2 regions of the Streptomyces sp. NPDC098781 genome follow, and region 2 is predicted to be linked to the other one. Evidence: predicted binding sites of a transcription regulator. Region 2 holds the regulator's gene; the other holds the start of a gene.

Region 1 (4,986 bases), on a different contig from region 2:
CCTGCTGCGCGACAGACAGACCGCGGACCGGACAGCCGACGTCGAGGAGACCTGATGCCGTCCTTCGAGGTGCTCTACCAGGCGGCCGCGCTCTGCCTGACCTACCCTGACGACGACTTCCGCGCCCGGCTTCCGCTGCTGCGCGAAGCCGCCCCGCAGCTGAGGGAGTTCACCGACCACGCCGCGGTCACCTCGCCGGAGGAGCTGGCCGCGCACTACGTGGAGGTCTTCGACCTCACCGAACGCCACAGCCTCTATCTGACCTGGTGGCGGGACGGGGACACCCGGCGGCGCGGCATGTCGATGCTCCGTTTCAAGGACGTCTACCGCACCCACGGCCTGGAGTTCTCCGGCGAGGAGCTGCCCGACTACCTGCCCGCGGTCCTGGAGTTCGCGGCCCGCACCGGTGACACCGATCTCCTGCTGGACCACCGGGACTGCCTGGAGCAGCTGCGCTCCCGGCTCACCGACTTCGGCACACCGTACGCGTCCGTCCTGGACGCCGTGTGCGCCACCCTGCCGACCGCCCACCCGGAAGCGCGCCCATGACCACACTGCTCTGGGGCGTCCTGCCCTACGTCACCTTCGCCCTGCTGGTAGCCGGCCTGGTCTGGCGGCACCGCTACGACCGCTTCGGCTGGACCACCCGCTCCTCCCAGGTCTACGAGTCGAGGCTGCTGAACATCGCCTCGCCCGCCTTCCACTACGGCATCCTGTTCGTGCTGGTCGGCCATCTGGTCGGCCTGTTCGTCCCGGCGTCCTGGACGGACTCGCTCGGCGTCGACGAGCACGCGTACCACCTGTTCTCCCTGTACGGCGGTACGGCGGCCGGCGTGGTGACGGTCGCCGGGATCGGGCTGCTGGTCTACCGGCGGCGCACCAACGCCCCGGTGTTCCGGGCGACGACGGCCAACGACAAGGTCATGTACGTCGTCCTGCTCGGCGCGATCGTGCTGGGCATGGTCGCCAAGCTCACCCATGTCTCCGGCGACGGCTACGACTACCGCCGGTCCATCGCCCCCTGGGCCCGCAGCCTGTTCACCCTCCAGCCCGACCTGGACCGGATGGCGGGCGTGCCGGTGCTGTACCAGATCCACGCGGTGGTCGGCATGGCGCTGATCGCGCTGGTGCCCTACACCCGGCTGGTGCACATGTTCAGCGCGCCGGTGCAGTACCTGTTCCGGCCGTATGTGGTGTACCGCAGCCGCGACCCCGAGCAGCTGGGGCCGCGGCCGGAGCGGCGCGGCTGGGAGAAGGCGGGCTCCTAGGCCGCCCCGCCCTTCTGGTCCCGCTCGTCCTTCTCGTCGTCGACGATCTCCGCGTCCACTACGCCGTCGTCGTCCTGCGGTGACGCCTGTTCCGAGCCCGAGCCGGTGCTCGTGCCCGCGTCGGCGTCCGACGGTGCCTGCTGGGACTGGGCGTACATCGCCTGTCCCATCTTCTGGCTCACCGTGGCGAGTTTCTCGATGCCGGTGCGCAGCACACCGGTCTCGGCGTTCTGCTCCAACTGCTGCTTGAGGTCGGTGATCGCCGACTCGACCTCGGCCTTGGTGTCCGCCGGGACCCGGTCCTCGTTGTCGCGGATGAACTTCTCGGTCTGGTAGACGAGCTGTTCGGCCTGGTTCCGGGTCTCGGCGGCCTCGCGGCGGTTGCGGTCCTCCTCGGCGTACTGCTCGGCCTCCCGCATCATGCGGTCGATGTCGTCCTTCGGCAGCGCCGAGCCGCCGGTCACCGTCATCTTCTGCTCCCGGCCGGTCGCCATGTCCTTCGCGGAGACGTGCATGATCCCGTTGGCGTCGATGTCGAAGGCGACCTCGATCTGCGGGACTCCGCGCGGGGCCGGGGGCAGGCCGGTCAGGTCGAAGACCCCGAGCTTCTTGTTGTACGCGGCGATCTCGCGTTCGCCCTGGTAGACCTGGATGCCGACCGAGGGCTGGTTGTCGGTGGCGGTGGTGAAGATCTCCGAACGCCGGGTCGGGATGGTCGTGTTGCGTTCGATGAGCTTGGTCATGATGCCGCCCTTGGTCTCGATGCCGAGGGACAGCGGGGTGACGTCGAGCAGCAGGACGTCCTTGACGTCGCCGCGGATGACGCCGGCCTGGAGGGCCGCGCCGACGGCCACGACCTCGTCGGGGTTGACGCCCTTGTGCGGGTCCTTGCCGGTGAGTTCCTTCACGAGTTCGGTGACGGCGGGCATCCGCGTGGAGCCGCCGACGAGGATCACGTGGTCGACCGCGGAGAGCTTGATGCCGGCGTCCTTGACCGCCTGGTGGAAGGGGGTCTTGCAGCGGTCGAGGAGGTCTTCGGTGAGCTCCTGGAACTGGGCGCGGGTCAGCTTCTCGTCGAGGTGCAGGGGGCCGTCGGCGGAGGCGGTGATGTAGGGCAGGTTGATCGTGGTCTCGGAGGAGCTGGACAGCTCGATCTTGGCCTTCTCGGCACCCTCGCGCAGCCGTTGCAGCGCCATCTTGTCGTTGCCGAGGTCGATGCCGTACTGCCCCTTGAACTTCTTCACCAGGTATTCGACGATCCGCTGGTCCCAGTCGTCACCGCCCAGGTGTGTGTCGCCGTTGGTGGCCTTGACCTCGATGACGCCGTCGCCGATCTCCAGCAGGGAGACGTCGAAGGTGCCGCCGCCGAGGTCGAAGACGAGGACCGTCTGTTCCTCGCCCCGGTCCAGACCGTAGGCGAGGGCGGCGGCCGTGGGTTCGTTGATGATCCTCAGGACCTTCAGGCCCGCGATCTCGCCGGCCTCCTTGGTGGCCTGCCGCTGGACGTCGTCGAAGTAGGCGGGGACGGTGATCACCGCGTCGGTGACGTCCTCGCCGAGATAGGACTCGGCGTCCCGCTTCAGCTTCTGAAGCACCCGGGCGGACAGCTCCTGCGCCCGGTAGCGGGTGCCGTCGATGTCGCCCTGATCGGGGAAGCGCCAGTTCGCGTCGCCCATGTGGCGCTTCACGGAGCGCGCGGTGCGGTCGACGTTCGTCACCGCCTGCCGCTTGGCCACCTCCCCCACGAGCACCTCGCCGTTCTTGGCGAAGGCCACGACCGACGGTGTGGTCCTGGCCCCCTCCGCGTTGGCCACGACAGTGGGTTCGCCGCCCTCCAGGACGGCGACCACCGAGTTCGTGGTCCCGAGATCGATCCCGACCGCGCGTGCCATCGTTGTCCCCTTCCGCCAGGGCACCTCTGGAACTCCAGCACAAAACTTGAGTGGGTTCTTGTCAATGGGGCGAGTGACCTAGGAGGCGGGTGCCAAACGGGGGCTGAGCGGGCGCTCAGTCCCGGTGCGCCGGGGCGCGGCGGGGGCTGCGGGACGCCTCCCGCAATACGGTCGCACGCGAGCGCCGCCGGTGCACGGCGACGCCGGTCCAGGGCGGACGGAAGCCGGACTCGTTCAACGTTCAAAAGGGGGTGCGGCGACACCCTCACGGGCCCGCCGCACCCCCGGGGGCGCTACGCCAGCTTGGCGGAGAGCGTGATGTCCGTGCCCTTCAGCGCCTGGCTCACCGGGCAGTTGGCCTTGGCGTCCTCGGCGGCGGCGACGAACGCATCGTTGTCGATGCCCGGCACCGTCCCCTCGACGGTGAGGTGAATGCCGGTGATCCCCTCGCCCGGCTGGAAGTTCACGTCGGCCGAGGTGACGAGCTTGGTGGGCGGGGTGCCGGCGCCGTTCAGGGCGTGCGAGAGCGCCATGGAGAAGCAGCTGGAGTGCGCGGCGGCGATCAGCTCCTCGGGGCTGGTCTTGCCGTTCGCGTCCTGGGAGCGCGAGGCCCACGTGACCGGCTGGGCTGCGATGGCACCGGATGAGTCGAAGTTGACGACACCGTTGCCCTCGAGCAGGTTGCCTTCCCAGACGGTGTGTGCGGAGCGCGTGGTAGCCACGGTTCTTCCTTTCGCGTGGGGGCCCGTTTGCTGGGGTCCGTGCTCCCATCCGACCACACTCCGGCTCACTGCACCCGGAAGACCGGCCCACGCGGGGTGAACGGCAGGCGACCGCGCTGCGGAATCAGGTACGCGTGCTCGCGCCGCACCCGCAGCACATCGCACCAGCCGTCCGTGATGACGAGGACGGGCGCGCCCGGCGGGAAGTCGTCCGCGCGCTGGAGCAGGTCGATCCCGGGTTGCAGGATCGTGCCACCACGCCCGCGCACCCGTACCCGGCCGGCGATGTCCGCCACCGGCACGTACCCGGCGTCGTAGGGCCCCACGTCGCAGAACACCACCCGCGCGGCCGGAACGTCGCGCGCCCCGGCGTACGAGGCGATCGCGCCGAGCGCCTTGCCGAGCAGGCCGGCGCCCATGGAACCGGAGGTGTCCAGGACCACCCCGAAGGTGCAGCGGGCGATCTCCTCCGGCGGGAAGTAGCGGCCGGCGCGCGGGATGTCGGGCGTGGACGCCTGGCGGCGCGCGGGGCGGGCGTACGTCCGCACCGGTTCCGGGCGGGGCACGAACTCGTCGAACCAGCGGGCCAGCTGGGCGTCCCAGGGCAGCGGCGGATGGCTGAGCGCGCGGATCTCCTGGACCAGTCCGCCGGGCAGGAAGCCGCGCTCCTGCTGCTGGTGCAGGTCGAGGCCCTGGCACAGGCCCCGGCGGTAGAACTCGTCGAGGTCGACGAAGTCGCCGGGCGGACCGAGGGGCGCGCCGAGCATGTCGCCGAGGCCCTTGCCGCGCAGGGTGGCGAGACGGCGCATCCGGCGCAGGTCGCCGGCGATCCGGTCGTACACCTCCTCGGCGGACAGGCCGGTGAACTGCGCGTCGTACAGCAGGCCGTGGGGCATCTCCCCGATCTGCATCTCGCGCAGCCAGCCGTTGATGACGTAGTCGCAGGCGACGTTGAAGAGGTACGGGTCGCGGGTGCCGCAGCGGTCGCCGTGGCGCAGGGCGGCGTGCAGCATCTCGTGGGCGAGGATGAACCGCCATTCCTCCGCCTCGAACGTCCGCAGCGGGTTGATGTAGATCTCGCCGGCCTCGGCGTTGACGGCGGCC
Region 2 (4,986 bases):
CCCGCGCGGGTGGCCGTGGCCGAGCCCCAGCCGGGCGCGCAGACCGTCAAGTCGGAGGAGTCCGGCGAGGCGGCCGACGACAAGGAGAGCGGTGGCCCGGACGAGGGCTGACGTTGAACTGACGAGGAGAGAGGAGGGACGTCGAGGATGAGCACCAAGGACTTCATCGAGAAGGACTACTACAAGGTCCTCGGCGTCCCCAAGGACGCCACCGAGGCCGAGATCAAGAAGGCGTACCGGAAGCTCGCCCGCGAGAACCACCCGGACGCCAACAAGGGCAACGCCAAGGCGGAGGAGCGCTTCAAGGAGATCTCCGAGGCGAACGACGTCCTCGGCGACCCCAAGAAGCGCAAGGAGTACGACGAGGCGCGCACCCTGTTCGGCAACGGCGGCTTCCGCCCGGGGCCGGGCGGCACGGGCGGCTCCTTCAACTTCGACCTGGGCGACCTCTTCGGAGGCGGCGCCCAGGGCGGACAGCAAGGAGCGGGCGGCTTCGGCGGCGGACTCGGTGACGTCTTCGGGGGCCTGTTCAACCGCGGCGGTACGGGCACCACCCGCACCCAGCCACGCCGGGGCCAGGACATCGACACCGAGGTCAGCCTCAGCTTCACCGAGGCGATCGAGGGGGCGACGGTCCCGCTGCGGATGTCCTCGCAGTCGCCGTGCAAGGCGTGCGCGGGCACCGGCGACAAGAACGGCACACCCCGGGTGTGCCCGACCTGCGTCGGCACCGGCCAGGTGGCCCGGGGTTCGGGCGGCGGCTTCTCGCTCACCGACCCCTGCCCCGACTGCAAGGGGCGCGGCCTGATCGCCGAGCACCCGTGCATGGAGTGCAAGGGCAGCGGCCGCGCGAAGTCGTCCCGGACCATGCAGGTCCGCATCCCGGCCGGGGTGTCGGACGGTCAGCGCATCAGGCTGCGCGGCAAGGGAGCGCCCGGCGAGCGCGGCGGCCCGGCGGGCGACCTGTACGTCACCGTGCACGTCGACGCCCACCCGGTGTTCGGCCGCAAGGGCGACAACCTCACGGTGACCGTCCCCGTGACCTTCACGGAGGCGGCGCTGGGCGGCGAGGTCAGGGTCCCCACCCTGGGCGGACCGCCGGTCACCCTGAAACTGCCGCCGGGCACGCCCAACGGCCGCACCATGCGGGCGCGGGGCAAGGGCGCGGTCCGCAAGGACGGCACGCGCGGAGACCTGCTGGTCACCGTCGAGGTGAGTGTCCCGAAGGACCTTTCGGGGAAGGCTCGTGACGCGCTCGAGGCGTATCGCGAGGCGACCGCGGGTGAGGATCCGCGGGCGGAGCTGTTCGAGGCCGCGAAGGGAGCATGACGGTGATGGACGGTCGTCGACGCGGTGACAATTTCCGTGGGCCGTATGAACTGACCGAGGAGACCCCGGTCTACGTCATCTCGGTGGCGGCCCAGCTCTCCGGCCTGCACCCGCAGACACTGCGCCAGTACGACCGTCTGGGCCTGGTGTCCCCGGACCGCACGGCCGGCCGCGGCCGGCGCTACTCGGCCCGCGACATCGAACTGCTCCGCCAGGTGCAGGCGTTGTCGCAGGACGAGGGCATCAACCTGGCCGGCATCAAGCGCATCATCGAACTGGAGAACCAGGTCGCCGCCCTCCAGGCCAGGGTGGCGGAGCTCCAGGCCGCCGTCGAGGGCGCCGCGGCGGCGATGCAGCAGCGCGAGGCGGCGGTGCACGCGTCCTACCGGCGCGATCTGGTGCCGTACCAGGAGGTGCAGCAGACCAGCGCGTTGGTGGTGTGGCGGCCGAAGCGGCAGCAGAACGACTGACGTCACGTCAGGACACAGAAGGGGCCGTGGGTACGAACCCACGGCCCCTTCGTCTGTTGCGCGGTGCTCGGGACCTACGGCGTGGTGACCGCCGTGTCGCCCGCCGGCAGGCTCTCCGTGCCGTCCGCGGACACGGCCGTGACCCAGTAGTAGGACGTGGTGCCGCGCGAGACGCCGGTGTCGTAGTACTGGTGGGTACCGGAGGCGGCGTCGGTGATCTTCTCGTAGGCCGAAGTCGCCCGGTTCCAGCGGTAGACGCGGTAGCCGTTCTCGGCCTGCGCCCCGGACCACTCCAGGAGGTTGCCCTCGGCGCCCTCGGCCGGGGTGACGGTGAGCGTCAGGGGCGAACCCTCGGGCGTCGGCGTGCTCGGCGTCAGGTCCAGCTCGGTCGCGACGACGATCTCGGCCTCGCGGGTCCACTGGAAGCTGGAGTTCCAGTCGTCGTCGACGGCATCGACGATGAAGCAGGACTCCTCGCCGTCCGGGACGGTGGTGTAGGCGTACGAGGTGGTATCGGCGGAGAGGTAGTAGCCCGGGTAGAGGGAGCACATCCGCTCCTCCTCGTCACCGAGCAGCTCACCCCGGCGCACCACGTAACGCGCCAGATCGGGCGTGGGGTTGGCGTCCCAGCTGACATGGAAGCCGTACTCGGTCGGTGTGACCTTCACGCCGGTCACAGCGGACGGCGGGGTGAGGTCCTTGCGCTTGCCGCTCACGGCCGAGGACCGCGCGGACTCGTTGCCCGCGGCGTCGAGGGAGGTCGCCCGGTAGAAGTAGGTGGTGCCTTCCACGGCCGAGGTGTCCACGTAGGACGCGTCGGAGGTGGCGCCGACGCGCGTGTACGTCCCGTCCGCGGTGGCCGCCCGGTACACCCGGTACGACGTGGCCCCCTCGACGGCACCCCAGCCGACCCACAGCCCGTCCTGCCGGGAATCCGTGCTCAGCCCACCCGGGACGCCGGGCGCCGTGCGGTCGGCTGTGGTCACCGTCAGCGAAGCCGTCCCCACTGACGCGTTGCCGGCCTTGTCGTAGGCGCGGACGGAGTACTCGTAGGCGGCGCCCGTGACCGGGAGGGAGGTGTCGGTGAACGACGTCGAGGTCGTCGTGGCCAGCGGAGCGGCGGGATACGAGCCGCCCTTGACCCGGCGGTGGACGCGATACCCCGCGAGGTCCATCTCCTTGTTCCCGGCCCAGGTCAGCCTGGCCTTGCCGGTGGCCCGGTCGTAGGTCACGGCCGCGCCCGTCGGGCTGAGCGGTGCGATCTTGTCGACGGAGGCCGAAGTGCGGGGCGTGTAGCCGACCTTGACGCGGGCGGACCCGGTCCAGTTCACGTAGTCGATCCGCAGGGCGTGCTTGCCCTTCGGGATGTCGACGTTGACGGTCTTGGACACCGTCGTGGAGAGGTTCTTCCAGAGGTTGATCTTCAGGTTGCCGTCGACGTAGACGCGGATGCCGTCCAGACCGGACGCGCTGAGAGTGAACGGCCCGCCGGACCCGAAGTCGCGGGTCACGCTCCAGCGGACGCCGAAGTTGTTCGTCGGCAGTCCCGAAGCCGGGGCGCCCGTGCCCCAGTTCTGGTCGATGACGCCGTCGCAGTCGGTCCTGCGCGGCGTGCCGGAGAAGCTGGTATTCGCGTAGAATGTCCGCTTGAACACCGGTGAGGTGCAGGTGACCGCCGCGGAGGCGGGGGCCGCGACGGCGGTGACGAGTCCTGCGGCGGTGGCGAGCACGACCGTGGCGGCCGTGCCTCTGGCTGGGTTCATTCGATCCTCTGGTCGAGTAACGGGACAGCGGGGCGAGCTGTCCTCATCAGGACTCGCGAGGAATGGGGTTGGTTGTACGGATCTTGGTCACACGTTCGATCGAGGTTCGGTGGAGGGGGTGTAACGGGCGTTTGGAGGGGTTCCGCTATGTCTTTACATGATCAGCGGAGCGTGGTGTTGCGCACTCGTTAAGTGATTCCGCTTGACGCTGGGGGGCGTCGACGCGTTGTCTTTTCAGACATCTGGGCGCTCTGGCGCGCCCGTGTCCCGAAGGCACCAGAAGTGAGCTTCTTTATGCGTCCCTTGCGCCCCCTGCGCCGCACCGCCACCGCCGTGGCCGCCGCATCCACGATGACCCTCTCGCTGGCCGCGTGCGGGGCACTGGGTGTCACCGGGGACAGCAGTGAGGCGAGCCCGACCAAGGGCAACGACCTCACGGTGGGGCTGCTGCTGCCGGAGACGGCGAACACGCGCTACGACAAGTTCGACTTCCCCATCATCAGAAGCAAGGTCCTGGAGCTCACCGACAAGCAGGGCAGCGTCGTCTACAAGAACGCGGACGCGGACGCGGGCAAGCAGGAGACCCAGCTGGAGCAGATGATCGCCGACCAGGTCGACGTGATCCTGCTGGACGCCGTCGACGCGCACGCCATCTCCGGCGGGGTGCAGAAGGCCAAGGACGCCGGCATCCCGGTCATCGCCTACGACCGCCTGGCCGAGGGGCCGATCGACGCCTACGTGTCCTTCGACAACGAACTGGTCGGCGAGGTCCAGGGCCGCAGCCTGCTGGAGGCCATGGGGGAGGTCGACTCCTCCGACAAGATCGTCATGATGAACGGCTCGCCCACCGACCCCAACGCCAAGCAGTTCAAGGCGGGCGCCCTCTCCGAGCTCAACGGCTCGGTGGACATCGCCAAGTCCTACGACACCAAGGACTGGAAGCCGGAGAACGCCCAGGCCAACATGGCCGCGGCGATCAAGTCCATAGGCGCGAACAACATCAAGGGCGTCTACTCCGCCAACGACGGCATGGCCGGCGGCGTCATCAAGGCCCTGGAGGCGGCGGGCGTGACCGATCTGCCGCCGATCACCGGGCAGGACGCCGAACTGGACGCCGTCCAGCGGATCCTGGCCGGCGAGCAGTTCATGAGTGTGTACAAGTCGTACCCGCAGGAGGCCGAGAGCGCCGCCGAGATGGCCGTCGCCAAGGTGCAGGGCCACGACATCCAGTTCGAGGCGCTCGCGCAGGACCAGGTCGACAGCCCGACGGACAAGAAGATCCCGGCCCTGCTGGTCCCGGTGGTCGCCCTGACGAAGCAGAACATCAAGGACACCGTCCTCGCGGACGGGATCTACGAGGTGTCCGACATCTGCACGGCGCAGTACAAGTCGGACTGCTCGGCGGCCGGGATCAAGTAGCGGCT

Evidence for each region. The regulator HspR, encoded in region 2, represses chaperone genes until heat shock. The targets are predictions, from matches to a motif close to TTGAGNNNNNNNNNCTCAA.
Region 1: a site for HspR is predicted at 3,207-3,225, ahead of dnaK (molecular chaperone DnaK). Genes of this name have one in related genera too.

Annotation. Positions count from the first base shown of each region.
Region 1 is NZ_JBIWAK010000008.1:257,031-262,016, reverse strand. Features, by position in the region: gene narH (nitrate reductase subunit beta) at 1-55, shown strand, start outside; gene narJ (nitrate reductase molybdenum cofactor assembly chaperone) at 55-549, shown strand; gene narI (respiratory nitrate reductase subunit gamma) at 546-1,268, shown strand; gene dnaK (molecular chaperone DnaK) at 1,265-3,160, opposite strand; gene ACIQWG_RS30495 (OsmC family protein) at 3,454-3,882, opposite strand; partial or broken gene ACIQWG_RS30490 (hypothetical protein) at 3,948-4,986, opposite strand, start outside.
Region 2 is NZ_JBIWAK010000005.1:486,163-491,148, forward strand. Features, by position in the region: gene grpE (nucleotide exchange factor GrpE) at 1-111, shown strand, start outside; gene dnaJ (molecular chaperone DnaJ) at 148-1,329, shown strand; gene ACIQWG_RS23060 (heat shock protein transcriptional repressor HspR) at 1,335-1,799, shown strand; gene ACIQWG_RS23065 (fibronectin type III domain-containing protein) at 1,874-3,562, opposite strand; gene ACIQWG_RS23070 (substrate-binding domain-containing protein) at 3,857-4,981, shown strand.